2 regions of the Kitasatospora sp. cg17-2 genome follow, and region 1 is predicted to be linked to the other one. Evidence: riboswitches for the same ligand, from Rfam matches in the RefSeq annotation. Region 1 holds a riboswitch; the other holds the start of a gene.
What was found. Region 1 has a riboswitch for cyclic di-AMP ahead of ACW14Y_RS19955 (M23 family metallopeptidase). Riboswitches for the same ligand answer to the same signal wherever they lie in the genome.

Region 2: another riboswitch for cyclic di-AMP. It lies ahead of ACW14Y_RS24440 (LysM peptidoglycan-binding domain-containing protein); the one in region 1 lies ahead of ACW14Y_RS19955 (M23 family metallopeptidase).

What each region holds. Positions count from the first base shown of each region.
Region 1 covers NZ_CM132923.1:4,734,383-4,738,839, reverse strand. The annotation lists gene ACW14Y_RS19970 (TetR/AcrR family transcriptional regulator) at 1-63, opposite strand, end outside; gene ACW14Y_RS19965 (alpha/beta fold hydrolase) at 152-979, opposite strand; gene ACW14Y_RS19960 (YiaA/YiaB family inner membrane protein) at 1,087-1,377, opposite strand; cyclic di-AMP (ydaO/yuaA leader) riboswitch at 1,623-1,793, shown strand; gene ACW14Y_RS19955 (M23 family metallopeptidase) at 1,806-2,675, shown strand; gene ACW14Y_RS19950 (hypothetical protein) at 2,746-3,738, opposite strand; gene ACW14Y_RS19945 (GNAT family N-acetyltransferase) at 3,782-4,381, shown strand.
Region 2 covers NZ_CM132923.1:5,790,983-5,795,439, forward strand. The annotation lists gene ACW14Y_RS24435 (cytochrome P450 family protein) at 1-1,157, shown strand, start outside; cyclic di-AMP (ydaO/yuaA leader) riboswitch at 1,389-1,537, shown strand; gene ACW14Y_RS24440 (LysM peptidoglycan-binding domain-containing protein) at 1,543-2,505, shown strand; gene eno (phosphopyruvate hydratase) at 2,824-4,110, shown strand; gene ACW14Y_RS24450 (FtsB family cell division protein) at 4,237-4,457, shown strand, end outside.

The DNA.
Region 1 (4,457 bases):
CTCGTCGACGATGGCGAGGGCGTGGTCGACGACCTGCTCGGGGGTGAGTCCGACTCGGGGCATCGTGGGTCTCCTGGTGGGCGTGGTGGGTCGGCGGGCGTGGTGGGTCGGCGGACGGGGGCAGCGGCGGGCGGGGACGGCGCGGACGGCGTCAGGCCAGCTCGGCGAGGAAGCCCAGCAGGGCCCCGGCGGTGGCCTCCGGGTGGTCGGCCATCGGGTAGTGCCCGGCGCCCTCCACCATCACCTTGCGCGCCCCGAGCGCGGCGGCCTGCCGGTCGGCGACCAGCTCCGGGTCGCCGAAGTCGGGGTCCTTGGAACCCATCACCACCAGCGCCGGGCAGCGCACGGCCGAGGTCCAGCCGACGGGCGAGGAGTCGCCGTGCACATAGCCGCGGGTGGCGGCCCGCCGGCCCGGGGTGCGCAGCGCGGAGACCAGTCCGGCCACGTACTCCTCGTGGTCGGCGGGCTTGGGGCCGGGGAAGGCGGCCTTGCGCAGGTAGAGCCCCCAGAACGCGGGCGAGCGCACCAGCAGCGCGCCCATCGCCCGGACCATCGCCCGCTGCAGGGCGGTCGGCGGCACGTTCTCGACGAAGGCGTCGATCAGGACGATCCCGGCGACCCGCCCGGGGGCGTCCGCGGCGGCTCTGACCACGCTGGCGCCGGTGTAGGAGTTGCCCGCCAGCACGGCCCGGTCGATGCCCAGGTGGTCCAGCAGGGCGAGCACGTCGCCGGCGATCGCGGCGGGGGAGTAGTCCTCCCAGAGGATCGAGGACTCGCCGAAGCCGCGCAGGTCCATGGTGATCACCCGGCGGCCGGCGGCGGTCAGCAGCGGGCGCAGGTGCCGGTACGCGGCCCGGCTGTCGAGCATCCCGGGGAGCAGGACGACGGGGGCGCCGTCGCCGTGCCCGGTGTCGTCGAAGGCGATCCGGCCACCGGGAAGGTCGAGGTAGCGGGTGGCGGGGGCGATGGTGCCGTTCATGGGAGCCTCCTCGGGGCGGGTCGTCGGCGAGCGCCGATAGCCATAAAGCTAAGGCTAATAGCCTTAGCCGTCAAGCCCTCCCGAGCGGCGGTCCGCGCCCGGGCCGGTCAGACTCCCTCCACCTTGAACGGGTCGTGCTCGGTCAGCAGCTTGTCCAGCCGGGCCTGGTCGACCCTGGTGACGAGATCGGTGGTCTCCTGCCGGTCCCGGACCACCTTGGCCAGGGTGAACGCGGAGGTGACCGTCCAGAGCAGGCCGACGGCGAGGAAGGCCCTGGTCCACGGCTCGACCGGGAGGAAGGCGATCCCGAAGCCGAGGGCGGCGCCGGAGAGGGCGAAGGACAGGACGGCCTGGATGTAGTAGGCGGCCGTGGTGCGTGACTGCATCGGTGCGCTCATGGCGCCCAGAATGGCCGCGCGCTCCCGGCTGCACATGAGTAGTCGTACTCAGATGGGACCCCGTTCGTTGACGTCCTCTCACGTTCGGTAGTGTCAGGTGTCATCAAACGTCACAAATCGCCCATCGGGCCGCGTAGCGTCCGATCCGTGTCCGGTCGTCACCAACGGATGGCTTGGAATCGGGGGACTCTCGGATTAACGTTTGATAACGCAGCGCGGTCCGCAACGCCGTACCCAGACGGCACCGTGCGCCGTCGCCTAATCCCGCCGGCCGGCCTCCGGGCAGGCCATGGGAGCCGGGGAACCATGTTCCTTGGGGTGAATCGGCAGGGTCAGGGCACCGCCCGGGCTCAGCCGTAGGAGACCTTCCTGCTCCGAACCCGTCAGCTAACCCGGTAGGCGCGAAGGAAGGAAAGGAGCGCGCCTCCGTGGCGTCGACGCACACCCAGGCACACCCGTCCGGGTCCTCCACCGGCACCCAGCTGCTCGACCATCCCGGCCCGTTCGCTGGCCACGGCCCCTTCGGCGGCCCTGCCGACGAGAGCGCCCCGCCGGTCGCCGACACCAGTCGGCACCGGATGCCCCGTCAGACCCGCGGCACCGCGCCGCTGCTCGGCGTCACCGCCGTCGCCGCCACCCTGGGCGCGACCGGCTTCGCCTCCGCCACCCCGGCCGCCGCGCCCGCCGTGGAGAGCCCCGACGAGACCCCGGTCGCGCTCTCCGCCGACCCCGGCCTCGCGCTCGCCGCCCGGATCCAGCAGCAGGCCGACAGCCAGCGCACCGCGGCCGAGGAGACGGCCCGGGTCCAGGCCGCCCAGGAGGCCGAGGCCAAGCGCGCCGCCCAGGTCGCCCAGCAGGAGCAGGCCAGGCGCACCGCCGAGGAGGCCGAGAAGGCCAAGCTCGCGGCCATCAAGCTGCCCGTGCGCGACTACCGGCTCTCCGCCCACTACGGCCAGAGCGCGCGCTACTGGGCGCACCTGCACACCGGCCTCGACTTCGCCGCCGACCAGGGCGAACCCGTCTACGCGGTCGGCCAGGGCACCATCACCTCGGCCGGCTGGGCCGGCGCCTACGGCTACCGGATCGTCGAGACCCTGCCCGACGGCACCGAGATCTGGTACTGCCACCTCTCCTCGATCATCAAGGGCTCCGGCAAGGTCCTCCCCGGCCAGCAGATCGGCAAGGTCGGCGCGACCGGCAACGTCACCGGCGCCCACCTGCACGTCGAGGTCCGCCCCGGCGGCGGCGCCCCGGTCGACCCGGAGACCTGGTTCGAGCAGCGCGGCGTCACCCCCTGACCCCGCCTCCCCCCGAACAGGACGAGGGGCCCCGGCCGCACCGGCCGGGGCCCCTCGCCGTCCTCCGCGCCTACTCCGGCGCCGGTTCCTCCCCGGCCCCGGTCGGCCACTCGCCGTCCGCCGGCCAGTCCCCGTCCGCGGGCTCCTCGCCGTCCGCCGGCCAGTCCCCGTCCGCCGACTCCTCCGCCCAGGCCGCGTCCAGCCCGGCCAGATAGGCCTCGATCTCCGCCGGCCCCGGCTCCGGCGCCAGCTCCGGGAACTCCGCCACCAGCAGCTCCGGCAGCCCCGGCACCGTCCAGGTGCCGGCCAGCTCCAGCGCCGCCAGCGCCGCCGCCTCCTCGAACGCCCCGAAGTCCCCGGCCAGCTCCTCCGGCATCGGCCGGCCGAGCGCCGTCAGCTCGGCCAGGTTCCGGTAGCTGCGCCGCATCAGCCCCTGCTCCAGCAGCCGCCGCGCGCCGTCCGTCGCCATCCCGACCGCCAGCGTCCGGCCGCCGGCCTCCCAGCCGCCGTCGTCCACCGGGTCCAGCGTGCCGTCCGTCTCCAGCGCCGTGAACGCCGCCGTCCGCTCCTCCTCCGGCAGCTCCCGGAACCCCTCCAGCCAGGCCCGCACCGCCGCCCCGTCCGCGGTGTCCACCCCGGCCGCGCGCAGCAGCAGTGTGTACAGCCGGGGCCAGGTCACCAGGTCCGCCCGGCGCAGCAGTCCGGCCGCCACCTCGCCCTGCCACTCGGCCTCCGCGTGCAGCCGCTCCTGCCGCTTGGCGTTCAGCCGCTTCGCCGCCCGCCGGTGGTCGATCAGCAGCCGCACCGCCGCGCCGTACGCGAGCGGGTCCTGCCCCGGCTCCGGCTGGACGTACAGGTACAGCCGCTCGTACAGCAGGTGCTCCACCGCGGCGGAGGTGAGTTCGGGCCAGCCGTCGTGCATCCTGCCCTCGCCCAGCTCCAACAACGCCAGCACCGCTCGCAGCGGGCCCTCGGCGACCGGCTCGCGGCCCTCCGCCTCCGCCCAAACGAGCAGCTCGGCGGCCTTGGTGCGCGGGGCGAGCCGCAGGTCTTCGTCTTCCATAACCACGAACCGTAACCGCTGGTCGCGGGTAGGGTCGGGAGCCATGGTCCCCGTTCGACTCACCGGCCCCCGGCTTGCCGTTCGCGAGTTCCACCACACCCCCGAGGACGTGGCCGCGCTGCACGCCGTGTTCGGCGACCCGGAGGCCACCCGCTACCTCCCGTTCGCCCCGCGCGACCTGGAGACCTGCGACGACCAGGTCGCCCAGTTCGTCGAGGAGGCCGAGAAGGAGCACCGGGAGGTCTACCGGCTCGCCGTCACCCGCCGCGCCGACGCCGAGGACCCGGCCCGCGCCGTCCCGATCGGCAACGCCGCGCTCGGCCTCGTCCCGTACCGCGCCGCCACCATCGGCTACGCGCTGCGCCGCGACGTCTGGGGCTCCGGCTACGCGGGCGAGCTGGTCGCCCTGCTGCGCGACTTCGCCTTCGGCCCGCTCGGCGTGCACCGGCTGGAGGCCCGGGTGGACGTCGACAACACCGCCTCGATCCGGGTGCTGGAGCGGGCCGGTTTCCGGCTGGAGGGCCGGGTCCGGCACGACTACCGGGGCCCGGACGGCTGGCGCGACGCCCGGCAGTACGCCCTGCTCGCCGACGACCCGCCGACCGGGGACGCGGTGCAGGGGGGACCGCTGCAGGGGGGATAGCCCCACCCCCGGTTCGCCGGGGAACCGGATGTCCGGCGGGCGCGCGTTTTGACAGGCTTCAGGGGTCGGCGGGAGA
Region 2 (4,457 bases), 1.1 Mb from region 1:
ACGCCTGGCTGGTGACCCGGTACGCGGACGCCCGCCAGGCGCTCGCGGACAGCCGGCTCTCCAAGAACCCGGCGCACCACACCGAGCAGGCCCACCGCACCGGCCGGGTCGGCATCCCGGGCGAGCGCCAGGCCGACCTGATGACGCACCTGCTGAACATCGACCCGCCGGACCACACCCGGCTGCGCCGTCTGGTGTCGAAGGCCTTCACCCCGCGCCGGGTGGCCGCCTTCGAGCCCCGGGTGCAGCAGCTGACCGACCGGCTGATCGACGGCTTCGCGACGCGCGGATCCGCCGACCTCATCCACGAGTTCGCCTTCCCGCTCCCCATCTACGCGATCTGCGACCTGCTCGGGGTGCCGGCCGAGGACCAGGACGACTTCCGGGACTGGGCCGGGATGATGATCCGGCACGGCGGCGGCCAACGCGGCGGTGTGGGGCGGGCGGTGAAGCGGATGCGGGCCTACCTCGCGGAGCTGATCCACCGCAAGCGCGCGGATCCCGGGGACGACCTGATCTCGGGGCTCATCCGGGCCAGCGACCACGGCGAGCACCTCACCGAGAACGAGGCCGCGGCGATGGCCTTCATCCTGCTCTTCGCGGGGTTCGAGACGACGGTGAACCTGATCGGCAACGGCGTCTACGCGCTGCTGCGCAATCCGGGGCAGCGGGCCCTGCTCCAGGAGTCGATCGGGCGCGGCGAGAGCGCGCTGCTGGAGACCGGGATCGAGGAACTCCTTCGCTACGACGGCCCGGTGGAGATGGCCACCTGGCGGTTCGCGACGAGTCCGCTGACCATCGGCGGGGTGGAGATCCCGGTCGGCGACCCGGTGCTGGTGGTGCTCGCGGCGGCGGACCGGGACCCGGCGCGGTTCGCGGACGAGAACACCCTCGACCTGGCCCGGGCGGACAACCCGCACCTGGGCTTCGGGCACGGCATCCACTACTGCATCGGCGCCCCGCTGGCGCGCCTGGAGGGGCGGGCCGCGCTGACCACCCTGCTGTCCCGGCTGCCGGACCTCCGGCTCGCCGCGGATCCGGAGGAACTGCGCTGGCGCGGTGGTCTGATCATGCGCGGACTTCGTGAACTTCCGGTGGAATTCACGCCGGAAGCGACCTCGGTGACAACCTCCGCCGACCCCTCGGCAGTTCATTGAGGGGGGCTCACGACACGCTGACGCCGAGTCTCCACGGCCAGGAACCGACCGGCGTGAATCTCCATCAACCCGGACATACCTCTTCGGTTGGTAGGCAATCCATCACCTGACGTGATTTCCGTGTGATAGCGGCGATATGAGCTTGTGATTGCTCTGAAGATCTGTCTACTCTCCGGGGAGCCCGCGGAAGCGGGTCCCGTGCGCGGAACGCCGAGTCCTGCCCGCCGCGTCACCGGAAACCGACCAGAACCCTGGGCAGGGGCGGGGGAACCAGGTCTTGCGCCGTCTCCCACGGCTTGGGGTGAAGCCGCCTCCGCGCGGCCGGGCCACCTCCCGGTCCGAACCCGACAGCTCACCTCGCAGGCGTGCGGAGAGGGACTTCCTCATGCTGTTCGTCGGAACCGGCCGTCATCGTCGCCGCACCCAGACCGAGAAGGCCATCGCCGTCGCCGGTGTCGCCGGCGTCGGGCTGGCGATGCCGATCCTCACCGCCACCGGCGCCTCGGCCGCCCCGGCCTCGACCTGGGACGCCGTCGCCCAGTGCGAGAGCGGGGGCAACTGGGGCATCAACACCGGCAACGGCTTCTACGGCGGCCTGCAGTTCACCTCCAGCACCTGGAAGGCGTTCGGCGGCACCTCGTACGCGCCGCAGGCCAACCAGGCATCGAAGGCGGCGCAGATCACCGTCGCCGAGAAGGTGCTGGCCTCGCAGGGTCCGGGCGCCTGGCCGGTGTGCTCCAAGAAGGCTGGCCTGAGCAAGGGCGGTGCCCCGGCGGCGGTCGACACCTCGACGGACGCCGCCCCGGCCGCCCCGAAGCCGCAGGCCCCGCAGGCGCAGATCGAGCAGCAGGCCCCGAAGGCCGCGCCGAAGCACGCCGCCCCCAAGTCGCAGGCCCCGCAGGCCCAGCAGGCTCCGCAGACCCAGCAGTACGCGCCGAAGCACGCCGCCCAGCCGGCGCCGCAGGTCCAGCAGCAGGCGCAGCAGCAGACCCAGTCGCAGGCGCCGTCGTTCTCCGGCCGGTCCGGCTGGGACGCCGACGCCAAGGTGTTCTGGTACCAGAACAACGGCGCCTGGTACTGGACCAGCCACCAGGGCGTGTACCAGCAGTACGCGGGTCAGGGCACCGCCGCCGCACCGCAGCAGGCGCAGCAGACCCGGCAGGCCCCGCAGGTCCAGCAGGCGCAGGGCGGCCAGGGCTACACCGTCCGCGACGGCGACACGCTCGCCGGGATCGCGACCGCGCAGGGTGTCCAGGGCGGCTGGCAGGCCCTGTACGACGGCAACCGCGGCACCGTCGGCGGCGACCCGGACCTGATCGTCCCCGGCCAGGTCCTCGCCCTCGGCTGACGCCCGCGCCCACTGGCCGCCCGGCCGCCTGCCCTCCTGCCGGCCCGTCACCGGACAGGCGGACAGGCGGCCGGGCGGGCAGGTCCGTCGGACCGGCCCGTTCCGCCCCCGTTCCGCCGCCGGTCCGTCCCGCGGCGTCCGCGGCCGGGCAACCAGGTGAACTACCGGTGGGTAGCACGGCCACACGCTGAGACGGAGCCGAGGTCGACGTGGCCCGGACAGCCGGTGCGGTTAGGCTCTGGTCGTAACGACTCCGCAATCGTCCGGTCGACGGCACCCCACTGTCAGCCGGTACCTGCTTCCGCTAGGAGATGCCTCGTGCCGTCCATCGATGTCGTCGTAGCCCGTGAGATTCTCGACTCGCGCGGCAACCCCACGGTCGAGGTCGAGGTCGGCCTCGACGACGGCAGCACCGGCCGTGCCGCTGTCCCGTCGGGTGCCTCCACCGGTGCCTTCGAGGCCCTGGAGCTCCGCGACGGCGACAAGAACCGCTACTTCGGCAAGGGCGTGGAGAAGGCCGTCCTGGCCGTCATCGAGCAGATCGGCCCGGAGCTGGTCGGCTACGACGCCACCGAGCAGCGCCTGATCGACCAGGCCATGCTCGACCTGGACGCCACCCCGGACAAGTCCTCGCTCGGCGCCAACGCCATCCTGGGCGTCTCGCTGGCCGTCGCGCACGCCGCCTCCGAGGCCAGCGACCTGCCGCTGTTCCGCTACCTGGGCGGCCCGAACGCGCACGTCCTGCCGGTCCCGATGATGAACATCCTCAACGGCGGCTCGCACGCGGACTCCAACGTCGACATCCAGGAGTTCATGATCGCTCCGATCGGCGCGGAGTCCTTCTCCGAGGCCGTCCGCTGGGGCGTCGAGGTCTACCACACGCTCAAGGGCGTGCTGAAGGAGCGCGGCCTCTCCACCGGTCTGGGCGACGAGGGCGGCTTCGCCCCGAACCTGGACTCCAACCGCGAGGCCCTCGACCTCATCGTCGAGGCCATCCAGAAGGCCGGCTACGTGCCGGGCAAGGACATCGCGCTGGCCCTGGACGTCGCCGCCTCCGAGTTCTTCGAGGACGGCGCCTACCAGTTCGAGGGCAAGGGCCTGACCTCCGCCGAGCTGATCGAGTACTACGCCGGCCTGGTCGCCGCCTACCCGCTGGTCTCGATCGAGGACCCGCTGGACGAGTCGGACTGGGACGGCTGGAAGGCCATGACCGAGAAGCTGGGCGACAAGGTCCAGCTGGTCGGCGACGACCTGTTCGTCACCAACCCGGCCCGCCTGGCCCGCGGCATCGAGACCGGCACCGCCAACGCGCTGCTGGTGAAGGTCAACCAGATCGGTTCGCTGACCGAGACCCTGGACGCCGTCGAGCTGGCCCAGCGCAACGGCTACCGCTGCATGATGTCCCACCGCTCCGGCGAGACCGAGGACGTCACCATCGCCGACCTGGCCGTCGCCACCAACTGCGGCCAGATCAAGACCGGTGCCCCGGCCCGCTCCGAGCGCGTCGCCAAGTACAACCAGCTGCTGCGCATCGAGGAGATCCTCGACGACGCCGCCGAGTACGCCGGCCGCGGCGCCTTCCCGCGGTTCAAGCACGAGGGCTGACCCGCCCGGCCGCCCGAGTGGCGCACGCCTGACCGGTGCCCCGCCGTTCACCCCGTAGGGTGGACGGCGGGGCACCGTCGCGACCAGGAGGGGACACCGGAGATGGCAGGCTGGAGGATCCCGGGCTTGGCGGCCCGGCCTCGGTTCACGAGCCGGGCGACCGTCCTGGTCCTCGTGCTCTGCTCGCTGGTGGCGATCCTGGCCTACCCGACCCGGCAGTTCATCTCGCAGCGCTCCGAGATCACGGCGCAGCGCGCCCGGGCCGAGCACGCCCGGCAGCAGGTCGAGCAGCTGCGCCGGGAGAAGGCCCGCTGGCAGGACCCGGAGTACGTCAAGGCGCAGGCCAG